Regions from separate parts of the Breznakia sp. PFB1-19 genome, predicted to be linked through region 1. Evidence: a T-box and tRNA genes for the amino acid it is inferred to sense, from the RefSeq annotation. Region 1 holds a T-box; the other holds one or more tRNA genes.
The links. A T-box is a leader RNA that pairs with one kind of tRNA and senses whether it is charged. The one in region 1 lies ahead of ileS (isoleucine--tRNA ligase), so its partner is inferred to be a tRNA-Ile.
Positions count from the first base shown of each region.

Region 2: it encodes a tRNA-Ile, which carries the amino acid that the T-box ahead of ileS (isoleucine--tRNA ligase) is inferred to sense. The anticodon was not compared.

Region 1 covers NZ_JARXXJ010000010.1:18,205-25,440, reverse strand. Annotated here, with positions in the region: gene thrC (threonine synthase) at 1-123, shown strand, start outside; gene thrB (homoserine kinase) at 126-1,001, shown strand; gene M2098_RS06265 (ACT domain-containing protein) at 995-1,435, shown strand; gene M2098_RS06260 (Ltp family lipoprotein) at 1,579-2,388, shown strand; gene M2098_RS06255 (cell division protein SepF) at 2,496-2,903, shown strand; gene M2098_RS06250 (YlmH/Sll1252 family protein) at 2,962-3,651, shown strand; gene M2098_RS06245 (DivIVA domain-containing protein) at 3,669-4,130, shown strand; T-box leader at 4,114-4,323, shown strand; gene ileS (isoleucine--tRNA ligase) at 4,367-7,096, shown strand; gene M2098_RS06235 (hypothetical protein) at 7,116-7,236, opposite strand, start outside.
Region 2 covers NZ_JARXXJ010000022.1:25,515-32,750, forward strand. Annotated here, with positions in the region: gene M2098_RS09515 (FctA domain-containing protein) at 1-2,842, shown strand, start outside; tRNA gene M2098_RS09520 (tRNA-Phe) at 3,145-3,220, opposite strand; tRNA gene M2098_RS09525 (tRNA-Met) at 3,224-3,300, opposite strand; tRNA gene M2098_RS09530 (tRNA-Ser) at 3,335-3,425, opposite strand; tRNA gene M2098_RS09535 (tRNA-Ile) at 3,448-3,524, opposite strand; tRNA gene M2098_RS09540 (tRNA-Met) at 3,548-3,624, opposite strand; tRNA gene M2098_RS09545 (tRNA-Pro) at 3,633-3,709, opposite strand; tRNA gene M2098_RS09550 (tRNA-Arg) at 3,718-3,794, opposite strand; gene M2098_RS09555 (diacylglycerol kinase family protein) at 3,941-4,849, shown strand; gene M2098_RS09560 (hypothetical protein) at 4,978-6,162, shown strand; gene M2098_RS09565 (glutamate-5-semialdehyde dehydrogenase) at 6,213-7,236, opposite strand, start outside.

The DNA of each region.
Region 1 (7,236 bases):
GAAACACAAGTTCCAATTCCAACAAACTTAGTCGATTTAGATAAAAAAGAAGTATTACATGAAGATGTAATTGATAAAACCGAAATGGAAGCATACGTATTAGATAAGGTAGGAACGATTTAATCATGGTGAAAGTGAAAGTACCTGCTACAAGTGCTAATGTTGGTGTCGGTTTTGACTGTTTAGGGATTGCACTAAACTTGTATACGTACTTTACTTTCGAAAGAAGTGATTCGTTTCAAATTACTGGATGTGAAGAACGTTTTGCAACAGAAGATAATCTTGTATATACTTCATTTCAAAAAGCATTAGCGTATTTAGGTAAAGATGCATTTCAACTACATATTCATATTGATAGTCATGTTCCAGTCTCTAGAGGGTTAGGGAGTAGTGCAACATGTGTTGTTGGTGGTGTTGTTGGTGCATATGCATTAACCAATACACCAATTGATAAACAAGAAGTGCTACGTCTATGTACAGAGATTGAACATCATCCAGATAATGTAGCTCCAGCGATATATGGTGGTTTGATTGCTAGTTATGTAGATGATAATCAACAAGTGTATCATGCTAGCTATTCAGTACATAATCAATTTACATTTTTAGCCTGTATTCCAAACTTTGAGACAAAAACAAGTGATGCACGCAAAGTATTACCTACACAGGTACCATTTACTACTGCTGTTAGCAATGCATCAAAGTTAAGTTTAGTTTTAAAAGGATTTGAGTTAGGTGATGTAGCTTTATTACAAGCAACAATGGAAGATGAACTCCATGAACCATACCGCAAACAACTGATTTTTGAATATGAACAAGTTAAGAAGCTGTGTCAAGAAATCGAAAGTGCTTGTTTCTATATTTCTGGTAGTGGTTCTACTTTGATGAATGTGATGTGTGATGCAAGTAAAGTAGATGAAATTCAAAAACAACTGAATACATTACAATATAAATGGCAATGTATTCCACTAGTTGTAGATGAACAAGGAGTACAAATATGTTAGATTCCTATTTAATTGTTTCAAAAGAAGTGTTACCTGAAGTAATCTTAAAAGTTATTGAGGTAAAGAAGATTTTAGAAACAAAGGAAGATGCGCAAGTCAGTGATGTCACTCGTGAAGTTGGCATTTCTCGTAGTGCATTCTATAAATATAAAGATCATGTCTTTGAACCAAGTAACACCAATTTATTAGAACGTAAGGCATTAATTGCATTTACATTAAGTGATGAAAAGGGCATTTTGTCTGAAGCATTACTTACATTTTCTGCATTTGGTTGTAATATCTTAACGATTAACCAAAACATTCCAATTGCCAAACGTGCCAATGTTGTAACAAGTATTGACGTTAAAGATATGAAAGGCGAAATCCAAGAATTGATTAATCGCTTACAAGAAATCAAAGGTCTTTCCAAAGTTCGATTGTTATCAATTGAATAGCCAGAAAGGCTTTTTTATTATCAAATGGTGATCATTCAATTGTATGGTATAATATTTATGTTGTAACAAATTACTGAAATTCATGGGAATGTTTTTTTGTTATGAAATATTATTGTGTTTATGTAAAGGGAGGAAATAAAACAATGAAAAATAATATAGTTAAAAATTTAGACATGCTAAAAAATAGGTTCTTAAAGTTAGAGATGTGGAAACGAATTGCACTATTTCTACTTTTGCTTGTTATAGTGAGTGGGATATCAAATGTTAATAAACATAATACATCGGATAATGACTATGAAGTAACAAGCAAGAATAAAAGTAAAATAAATGAATCTTCGAATCATAAGACTGCGAAAGAAGATGAAAAAGAGAAGAGTGATGTATCAACTGAAGATGTACAGAAAACTGTAGCTAAGGAGAACGAACTGTCTTCTGAAAAACAAAATGAGTCTGAAGATGATACTCCTTCAAATCAAGTGAATGATTCTGTTGGAAAAAGTGAAAATGAACAAAAAACATCATTATCAACAGGTCAAAAAAATGCCATTGATTCTGCAAAAAGCTATATTTCTTTTATGGCGTTTTCAAGAACGGGGCTTGTGAATCAACTAGTATTTGAAGGTTATACTACAGAGGATGCGACTTATGCTGTAGATAGTTTACGTGTCGACTGGAATGCACAAGCGGTAAAAGGTGCAAAGAATTACCTGAATACTTCACCGTTTTCATATTCTGGGCTAGTAAGACAACTAGAATTTGAAGGCTATTCAAATGCAGAGGCAACACACGGTGTAAGTAATTGTGGTGCAAACTGGAACGAACAAGCTGCAAAAGCTGCAAAATCGTATATGGATTTAATGTCATTTTCAAGAGATGGTTTGATTGAACAGTTGGTTTTTGAAGGATATAGTCAAGCTGAGGCGGAATATGGCGTTGCAAGTGTAGGATATTAATTACGTATATACAACATTTACAGGAATGCGTAGTTCTCATGATGTTTCTAATTGTTAAGGCATATTCATTGTGATATAATTATATTTAGTATAGGAGGTATCTTTCTATGGGTATTGGTAAAAAAATAAAGGAATTCATTTCACCGATGGATGAAGAGGAAGTAATTGAATACGAGGAAAACGAAGTAGAATCAATTTCAGAATATGAATCACCAAAATCAAAAGCTGTATCAAAGTTAAGTAATGATACAAAAATGGTTTTATTCGAACCAAGAGCTTATGATGAAGTTCATGAAGTTGCGAAACGTTTAAAAGAAAATCGTGCAGTTGTTGTTAACTTACACAAATTAACAAGAGACTATGCACAACGTACCATTGACTTCTTATCAGGGGTAATTTATGCACTTGATGGATCTATTGAAAAAATCGGAACAAATGTAATCCTTTGTACGCCAAGAACAATGGGAGTTCACGGGAAAATTTCACCTGAGAGCGCTTCAGAAGTTAGTGAATAAGCAAAAACAAATACACTTTAAAGGGAATGAGGATTTTCTGGCTAGGATAGATGATTATTTGGATCAACTTTCTATTTACCACAAAGTTTTCACTCCTTTTTTAAGCCCTGCTGAACAAGAAATCCTTCAACGCTATGTTGGTAAAAAAGTATATACGACTTTTGATGGAGGATATCCAGATGCAGAATATAAACGTTGTTTATTAAGTTATGAGGATAAACAAATACCATTACCTATTGTGTGCTTACATGCAATATATGATACAAAATACTATAATCTAAGTCATCGTGATGCACTTGGTGCAATGATGAATCTAGGCATTGAACGCCAAACATTTGGTGATTTAATTGTTGAACATGGGGATATCTATATCTTTGTTAGTAAGGATATAGCAGGATATATCAAACGTGAACTTGAAAAAATCGGACGCTGTCCAATTCAATTGGAAGAAAGTGAAGCACCAATTCAAAAAGAAATCCATTTAGAATATAAAACACATATGGTTTCTTCTTTGCGTTTGGATGCACTTGTTGCAAGTATTACGCATCTAGCTAGACAAAAAGCACAAGCTTTAGTACATGATGGAAGAGTAAAAGTCGATCATCTAGTGGTTGAAGATTTGGCTCACATATGTGATAATAAATCCATACTCATTTCGATTCGAGGGTATGGTCGCTTTATGGTAAATGATACCGGGCGAAAAACAAAAAACAATCGTTTTGTTTTAGAAATCGGCAAGTATGAATGATGGAAAGGGGGCTCACTATGGAATTTGATCGCGTAAAAAATGGATATAATCGATATCAAGTCGATAGTGAACTAGCTGCTAAAAATCAAGAAATTGATGAACTTCAAAGAAAGTTACTTGCTTATAAAAAACAAAATGAGGAAAATGATCGAAAAATTGAAGAAATTGGTAGAAAATATACGAAGTTGTTACAAGACTTAGATATAAAAGAAAGAGCAATACGTGAAATGACACGAAATGCATTAGATGAAGCAAATGGAATTTTAACTACAGCAAATCGTAATGCAGATATGATTGTCAAAGAAGCGTTGCAAAATGCAAAAACGATATTGCTAAATATCTCAAAATTAGGAATTGAAGCACACGAAATCAAGATTAATTTGAATGAACAGCTGCAAATTTTATCAGAAACGATAGATGGGTTTGACATTCCACCCATTCCTAATGTAGAATTGATTGAAAAGAAATACAAAGAATAAGACATGCTATATATTTGGATTGCTTAGAGAGTTGTCGGTTGGTGAAAGACAAACATGAAATATATATAGATATCACTTAGGAGTAGCTTATCTGAAATGAGTAGGATAAGACGTATAAACTACGTTACAGTTAATGAAGCGCATGTATGAATATACATGAAGTAAGGTGGTACCGCGTAATCACGTCCTTATATGATTTGTAAGGACGTTTTTTTAATTTAGAAGGAGAGCAAGAGATGGAATACAAAGATACCTTATTAATGCCCAAAACCGATTTTGAAATGCGAGGAAACTTAGTAAAAAAAGAACCTGGTATTCAACAACGTTGGGAAGATGAAAAACTTTATGAACAAATGCTAGCAAAACGTGAAGGCAGTGAACTGTTCGTATTACACGATGGTCCTCCATATGCAAATGGTGACATTCACTTGGGACACGCATTAAACAAAACATTGAAAGATGTGATTGTACGTGCGCGTTTTATGCAAGGATATAAGACACCGTTTATTCCAGGATGGGATACACATGGTTTGCCAATTGAAACAGCAATTCAAAAACAAGGGTATAACCGTAAAGAAATGAAAGTGGAAGACTTTAGAAAAATCTGTCACGATTATGCACTTGAACAAGTAAAAATCCAAAAGAAAGGATTTAAATCATTAGGTTGTATTGGGGATTATGATCACCCATATATCACCTTACAAAAAGAATTTGAAAAAGATCAAATTAATATCTTTGGTAAGATGGCTACGGATGGTTTAATCTATCAAGGAAAGAAACCAGTATACTGGTCACCAAGTAGTGAAACTGCACTAGCAGAAGCAGAAATTGAATATAAAGATATTAAAAGTCCAGCAATTTATGTAAAGTTTAACGTACTTGATGGAAAAGGTATCTTAGATGAAAAAGTAGATGCGTTTGTAATTTGGACAACGACACCTTGGACACTTCCTGCGAACTTAGCGATTTGTTTGAATCCATTTTTAGAATATGCACTTGTCGAAAGTGAAAAAGGAAATCTTGTTGTTCTTGCTAGTAATGTAGATACCCTTTGGGAAGAATTAGGACTAGAAGAAAAGAAAATCCTAAAAACATTCCGTGGGGAACACTTAGAAGGAATTACAGCACAACACCCATTCTATGATCGTGAATCATTAGTAATTTGCGGACAACACGTAACAGAAGATGCAGGTACAGGATGTGTACATACAGCTCCAGGACATGGGGAAGATGACTTTATCGTAGGGATGAAGTATGGACTTCCACCATACTGTCCAGTAGATGAACAAGGACATATGATGGCCGAAGCAGGTTCTTGGTTAGAAGGACTATATGTTGATGATGCAAATAAAGTCGTAACGCAAAAACTTGATGAAGTTGGTGCATTATTAAAACTTGAATTCATCACACACAGTTATCCACATGACTGGCGTACAAAGAAACCAATTATCTTTAGAGCAACAAAACAATGGTTTGCCTCAATTGATAAGATTCGTGATCAATTACTTGAAGAAGTTGCAAATGTATTCTGGACACCTACTTGGGGAGAACAACGTTTACACAACATGATTCGTGATCGTGGAGACTGGTGTATCTCTCGTCAACGTGCATGGGGAGTACCAATTCCAATTATCTATGCGGAAGATGGAACACCAATTATGGAACATGATTTATTCGAACATTTTGCTGCATTAATCGGTGAGTTTGGAACAAACGTATGGTTTGAAAGAGATGCCAAAGATTTATTGCCTGAAGGATATACACACCCAGGTAGTCCAAATGGAGAGTTCACAAAAGAAGTGGATACAATGGATGTTTGGTTTGATTCAGGTTCAAGTCACACAGAAGCGATGATTGGACGTGGACTTCCTTATCCAGCGGATTTATATTTTGAAGGATCTGACCAATACCGTGGATGGTTTAATTCATCACTAATTATTGGTACAGCTGTATATGGTCACGCACCTTACAAACAAATTCTTTCACACGGGTTTGTTATGGATGAAAAAGGTGTGAAGATGTCCAAATCGCAATGGAATGCAGTTGCTCCAACAAAAATCACACAACAATATGGTGCAGATATCTTACGTCTATGGGCAACAACTGTGGATTACCAACAAGATGTAAGTATGGGAGATGCAATCTTAAAACAAGTATCTGAACAATATCGTAAAGTTCGTAATACGTTTAGATTTATCTTAGGAAACATTAATCCAGCTGACTTTAATCAAGCAGATATGGTACCTGAAGATAAATTGACACTTGTAGACAAACACATGTTAGTTCTATTAAATGAACTAAACCATGAAGTAAAAGAGTTATATGTAAAATTTGATTTCTCAACAATTACATCAAAACTTACAACGTTCATGACAAACATGTTAAGTGCATATTACTTAGATTTCACAAAAGATATTCTATATATCGAGAAAAAAGATGATACACGTCGTCGCCAAGTACAAACGGTATTATATAAAGCGTGTGATACATTATTAAAATTATGGTCACCAATCTTAGTGCATACAGCAGAAGAGATCTCTGATCACTTTGCAGCATATGAAGGTACAGTACACTTGACTGCATTCAACAAAAGCGAACGTATCGCTGATGATGAAGTGATTAAAGAGAAAATGAACCGCTTATTTGCGATTCGTAAAGATGTGTTCAAAGCAATTGAACAAACAAGAAATGACAAAGTCATTGGAAAACCGCTAGAAGCACATGTGATTTTACATGCAAAAGATACAGATAAAGCATTACTTGAAGAAGTATTAGGTGATAAAATTCACCAATGGTTAACTGTATCAAAAGTTTCATTTACTGATGATGAATTTGAAGCATTCGAAGTAATTGAAGTAAAAGTAGAAAAATGCGAAGGTAGTGTATGTCCAAGATGTTGGAACATTACAGATTCACATGCTGAAGATGGTTTATGTGAACGTTGCGCAAGCGTATTAGAAAAATAAAAAATAAGCACTTGTCAGTTTAATTTGACGAGTGCTTATTTTCCTTTTTATACTTGCGTGCAAAGTAACCAGCGATTGCAATGACGCTAACCATGATTAGCACCATACACAGTGAAATCAAATTGAAGTTATTTGCAATA
Region 2 (7,236 bases), on a different contig from region 1:
AATCACCGATAACGGTAATGGTACATTGAGTGTTACGAAAGCGTCAGGAACAGATTTAACATCAACTAGTGATGTGACATTCACAAATACGTATGCAGCAACTGGAAGTATTGCCTTTGCAGGAACAAAAACACTAACAGGAAGAAACTTTGCATCTAGTGATACATTCTCATTTGAACTATACAAAGTTACTGGTTCAGGAGATCAATTACTCGATACGCAAACAATTAACCCTACAAGTGGAACAAGTGAAACGTTCACATTTAAAACGTTAGATTACACATTAGCTGACAAAGGGCAAACATATACATATAAGATTGTTGAAAAAGCAGGAACTGTAGCTGGTGTTACATATGATACAACAGTGTATACAGCAGACTATACGATTGCAGATAATGGAGATGGTACATTAAGTGTTACAAAAGCATCAGGTACAGATTTAACATCTGCAGCAGCAGTAGAATTTGAAAATACATATGGTGCAGCTGGTAACATTAAGTTTGCCGGAACGAAAACACTAACAGGAAGAAATTTCACTGCTGGTGATACGTTCACATTTGAACTATACAAAGTTGATGGTTCAGGAGATCAATTGCTCGATACAAAAACAATCAACCCAACAAGTGGAACAAGTGAAGCATTTACATTCAAGACGTTAAATTACGCGTTAGCAGATAAAGGGAAAACATATACATATAAGATTGTTGAGAAAGCGGAGACGTTAGCTGGAGTAACATATGATACAACAGTGTACACAGCAACATATGACATTACGGATAATGGAAATGGTACATTAAGCGCAACTAAAAAATCCGGAACTGATTTAACTTCAGCAAGTGATGTGACATTCACAAATACGTATGCAGCAACTGGAAGTATTGCCTTTGCAGGGACGAAAACACTGACAGGAAGAAACTTTACTGCTAGTGATTCATTCACATTTGAACTATATAAAGTTACTGGTTCAGGAGATCAATTAATTGATACACAAACAATTACTCCAACAAGTGGATCAAGTAAAACGTTCACATTCAAAACGTTAAACTACACATTAGCTGACAAAGGACAAACATATACATATAAAATTGTCGAAAAAGCAGGAAATATTGCAGGAATCACATATGATACAACAGCATACACTGCAAATTACACAGTTGCAGATAATGGTGATGGTACATTAAGTGTTACGAAAGCATCAGGAACAGATTTAACATCTGCAGCAGCTGTCGAATTTGAAAACACATATGCAGCAGTTGGAAGCATTACATTTGCGGGATCAAAAACACTAACAGGAAGAAACTTCACTGCTGGTGATACATTCTCATTTGAACTATACAAAGTTGATGGTTCAGGTGATACGTTATTAGAAACAAAAGTGATTGCTCCTACAAGTGGTTCGAATGAAGCATTTACATTTAACTCATTGAGTTACTCTTTAGCGGATAAGGGTAATACATACACATACAAAATTGTCGAGAAAGCAGAAAGTATTGCTGGAATTACATATGATACAACTGCATATACAGCAAGTTATGAAATTGAAGATGGTGGAGACGGTACAGTAGTAGCTACTAGAAAATCTGGAACGGATTTAACTTCATCAACAGCTGTAGCATTTGAAAATACATATGCAGCAAGTGCTTCAATTGCATTCAGCGGAACAAAAGCATTATCTGGAAGAGACTTTAAAGCAGGAGATACATTCACATTTGAATTGTATGCAAAAGTTGGAGGATTGGATGTATTAATTGATACGAAAACAATTACACCAACAAGTGGATCAAATGAAACGTTCACATTTAAAACGTTGAATTACACACTATCTGATAAAGATCAATTACGTACGTATAAAATAAAGGAAAAAGTAGAAAATATTGCCGGAATTACATACGATACAACAGAGTATACAGCGACATATGAAGTCACAGACAATGGTGATGGAACATTGCTTTTAACTAGAAAATCGGGAACAGATTTAACAGCAACTAGTGATGTGACATTTACAAATACATATGCTGCTAATGGAAGTGTTGCCTTTGCAGGAACAAAAACACTAACAGGAAGAAACTTTACTGCAACAGATGTATTCTCATTTGATCTATACAAAGTTGAAGGTGGTGTAGAAACTTTAGTGGATACACAAACTATCAACCCAACAAATGGATCAAGCGAAACATTCACATTTAAAACAATGAATTACACACTTGCAGATAAAGGTAAAACGTATACATACAAGATTGTTGAGAAAGCAGGAAGTATTGATGGAATTACATACGATACAACTACATACACTGCTACTTACGAAATTGTTGATAACGGTGATGGAACATTAGCTGTTCAAAGAAAAACTGGAACAGATTTAACACATGCACCATCAGTTAGCTTTGTTAACGCATACAAAGCAATTATCACGAAAGGCGATGTTGTCCTACATAAAATCGATTCTGCTTCTAAGAATGCTTTAGAAGGAGCTGAATTCAGTTTATATAAAGCAGATGGAACGCTTGTAACTGAAAAACTTATGAGTGATGCAAACGGAGTTATCTCGGCTGCTAATTTAGATGAAGGAAACTATTATTTCCAAGAAACGAAAGCTCCTAAAGGATACCAATTAAATAAAGAAAAGATAAACTTTGAAATCAAAGCAAATCAAACAACTGCCGTATCCTTAATGTTTGAGAATGAAAAGACACCTGATAAACCAGTGGTATTCCGTCCGAGTACTTCACCAAACACAGGTGATCCAAACAATACACCATACTATCTATTTATGTTATTACTAAGTGGTGTAGTAATTTCTGGAACATCATTTAAATTCGCAAGAGCAAAAAAGAGAAAATAGAAAAACACTGAAAAAGGCGTGAAAATACTCGCGCCTTTTGGTGGTGTCATAATGTATTTACATAGTACAGCGTAAAATGACAAGATTAATGTAAAACAGCCCATGAGCGATAATGCGTTCATGTGCTGTTTACATGCAATAAGATTAGACATTGCTTTGATCAAAAGTAATTTTGACTGCCATTTGACTGCCAAAACATGATAAAACGTGATAAAACGTGATAAAACGTGATAAAACGAGTGATTGTTGAAGAATAAAAAAATAGTGTCCAATCAATATTGATCAGACACTTTCTTTCCAAATGGTGGTCCCGGTCGGAATCGAACCAACGACACAAGGATTTTCAGTCCTTTGCTCTACCGACTGAGCTACGGGACCATTTGGTTGCGGGGACAGGATTTGAACCTGCGACCTCCGGGTTATGAGCCCGACGAGCTACCGAACTGCTCTACCCCGCGATGAATAAAATAAATCATAAAACTTAAATAATAATGGCGGAGGAACTGGGATTCGAACCCAGGCGCCAGTTTCCCGACCTACCGGTTTTCAAGACCGGACCCTTCAGCCACTTGGGTATTCCTCCAGATGTCTTAAGTTTTATATATTGGTGGACCCTACAGGACTCGAACCTGTGACCCACCGGTTATGAGCCGGATGCTCTAACCAACTGAGCTAAGGGTCCAGCATATAACTACAAATAATAAATGGTGGCTGAAGTGAGACTCGAACTCACGACCTTCCGGGTATGAACCGGATGCTCTAGCCAACTAAGCTACCCAGCCATTTATAATGGTCGGGAAGACAGGATTCGAACCTGCGACCCCCTGGTCCCAAACCAGGTGCACTACCAAGCTGTGCTACTTCCCGATATCGAATGGCGCGCCCGGCAGAAATCGAATCCACAACCTTCTGATCCGTAGTCAGACGCTCTATCCAGTTGAGCTACGGGCGCATTTTTTATCGCTTGCTTTCGCAATGCTTACTAATAATACCAAATATCATATTGCATTTCAAGTACTTTTCGATAATTTTCTGCGGGTTTTTTTATTTGCCTTTTTTCAATGGTTAGATTACACTACAATTAAGGAGAATATACCCATGAAATATATCTTTATCATAAACCCAGAAGCCGGAAAAGAAAAGAGTAAAGTCAAATTGGATAATGAAATTCGTAGTGTCTTTAAGGATACAGACTTCATTGTTGAATATACAAAATATCCAGGACATGCTACAGAAATTGCAATGATGCATGCATCAACAAAAGAAGAAATGATCATCTTTGCTTGTGGTGGAGATGGGACGATAAATGAAGTAGTAAATGGGATGTATAAATATAAGAATGCAAAGTTAGCCCTAATACCAATTGGTACTGGAAATGACTTTATCAAATTCTTCAAGAAGATCTCAAAAGATGATTTCTTAAATTTAGAGGGATATAAAGATGGTCAAGATTTGCCATGTGATCTAATCTATTCCAATAACCGGGTGTGCTTGAATATTGCATCGGTTGGATTTGATGCACGCGTTGTGCAAAAGGTTGCGCGTTTTAAACGCTTACCTTTTGTGAATGGTGGATTTGCATATATCTTAAGTGTATTTAATAGTTTCTTAGCATCGATGAAGTTTCATCAAGCATTAAAAATTGATGATACATATATTGACTGTAAGAACTATATTTTTATTGTTGCGGCAAATGGAAGTTACTATGGTGGAGGATTTCACCCAACACCTGATGCTAAAATTAATGATGGTTTTATTGATGTGATTACTATTGATGCATTAAGTCGCCTACGTGTAATGACATTAATTAAAAAATATAAAGCAGGTGAACATCGAAGTTTTGATTTTGTGAAAGAATTTCGATGCAAGAAATTGCAAATTCTGGGGAAGAAAGAAGTTGTATTGAATATGGATGGTGAGACAATTAAAGTCAAAGATCCTATAATTGAAATCTTGGAAAAGCAAATTACGTTATACTTACCAAAAAAGAATGAAACTGCTGCATAAGAAACATGCAGCTTTTTTGTGTAAAGATGATTTGATATTTTAGCTATCTATGTGTAAAATATGTATAGAGTGTCTAATAATAGAATCGTATTATAGATACGTATTAGTGTTTAAGAAAGAGGGAAACAATGAGAAAAGTAAAATTATTATTTGTGAGCATGTTAGTCATGTTCTCTGTGATCATGACAGGATGTTCAGGTTCGTCAGGACCAAGCGCAGAAGAGATTATGGAAACAGGTGCCAAGAAAGCAAAAGACATTGAATCAGGACATTTAGATATGGAAATGAATATTGATGTCGCAATTAATGTTGATGGTTCAAAAATGGCAGTCAAAATGGGAATGGACATGGATATGGACTATTTCGAAAAAGACAACAAAGCACATGGAACTACAGATGTAACAATTAAAGCATTAGGGATGAATGAAAAAACATCTATGGAAATGTACATGTTTGAAGAAGATGGTTCAATGTACACAGCTTCTAAAGAAGAAGATAGTGACGATTGGACAGTTGAAGAAACAGAAATAAATGGAGCTGACACACTTGGTCCAGATGCTACAGATTTAAGTAAATTAAAGTTAGAAAAAGATGGAACTGGTGAAGTTGATGGTAAAAAAACCTACAAATTAAAAGGTGAAATTGATGAAGAAATGTTCAGCGAACTTTCAAGTTCAATGGGAAGCGACAATGCAGCTAGCGGAATGTTAGGTGAAGGTTTTAAAGTTCCTGTAGAAGTTGAGTACTACCAAGATGGTGGGGAGCTTGCACGTATTTACATGGACTTAGGAAAACCAATGTTAGATGCGATGAAAGAACAAATGGGAAGCATGATTGATGAAGATGAAGCAGATGATGCAATCGAAATCAACGAAGCATACTTTGATATCAAAATTACAAAAATCAATGATGTGAAAGATTTTGAAGTTCCTGTAGATGAGTTTTCAATGAGTGGTACAGCTAGTGAAGATGCAATCGTGAAAATTGATGAACTTGCTGTTTCTGATTTAAAAGTTATTGAAGAAAATGGAAAAACATTCATTGCAGCGAAAGTGAAAAACGACTCAAAATACGCTGTAGGTGATATTGAAATTGAATACGAATACGACGCTGATTATGCAGATATTTCTTACGAAGGATCAATTGGTGCTGGTGAAGAAGTAGAAATTAAAGTTGAATCAGATAGCGATGAACTTGCTGGGCAAGATACAAGTACTTGGACAATCTATGGTGCATACTATACAGTAGTTGATGGTGATGATGAGGTATACGTTTATTACGACGGATACTCAGAAACATACGAAAGTTACTAAAACATATAAAAGCGAAATCGATCATGTTGTTGATCAATTTCGCTTTTTTTCTATTTACGAATGGTGCCGTTACCTTTAACGATATATTTGTAGCTTGTTAGTGCTTCTAAGCCCATAGGACCACGAGCGTGAATCTTTTGTGTTGAAATACCAATCTCAGCACCAAAACCAAATTCTTCTCCATCAGAGAAGCGACTTGATGCATTAGCATAAACAACTGCACTATCAACTTGATTTAAGAAAGCTTCCATGTTGTCACTGTTTTCCGTAACAATCACATCTGAATGGTGTGTACTATAGTGGTTGATGTGTCGGATTGCTTCATTGACATCATCCACAACTTTAATACTGATTTCATAATCAAGATATTCTTTTCCATAGTCTTCTTCATTTGCAGCTAGAACACTATCATCAAAGCCTTGAATGATTTCATCTCCATGAATAATTACATGGTGTCGTTTCAACATCTTGATTAGATTGTGTGCAAATGGATTTACAATATCTTTATGTAGTAAAACACTCTCACAAGCATTACATACACTCACACGTTGTGTTTTTGCATTTTCAATAATAGCTAGTGCTTTTGTTGCATCAAATTCTTTGTCTACATACACGTGACAGTTTCCTGTTCCTGTTTCGATGATAGGGACTGTCGCATTTGCGATGGTACTTTGAATAAGATTTGCTCCTCCACGAGGAATCAGTAAATCTAAATATTCATTAAGTTTCATAAATGCAGTAGCACTTTCTCTAGATGTATCTTCAAGTAATTCGATGAAGTGCTCATTATATCCAGCGTTTGTGATTCCTTCTTTCATTGCTTTTACAAGTGCTATGTTTGAATAGATAGTATCTTTACTTCCACGTAAGAAACAAACATTTCCACTTTTTAAACAAAGTGATGCACTATCTACACTTACATTTGGTCGTGCTTCATAAATCATTCCGATGACACCAATTGGCACACTTTTCTTACTGATGAATAGTTCTTCACGTGGCCATGTTTCGATAATTTTATTACTTGGGTCTTCTAGTGAAATTACTTGGTTTACACCATTTACAATTGCACTCAGT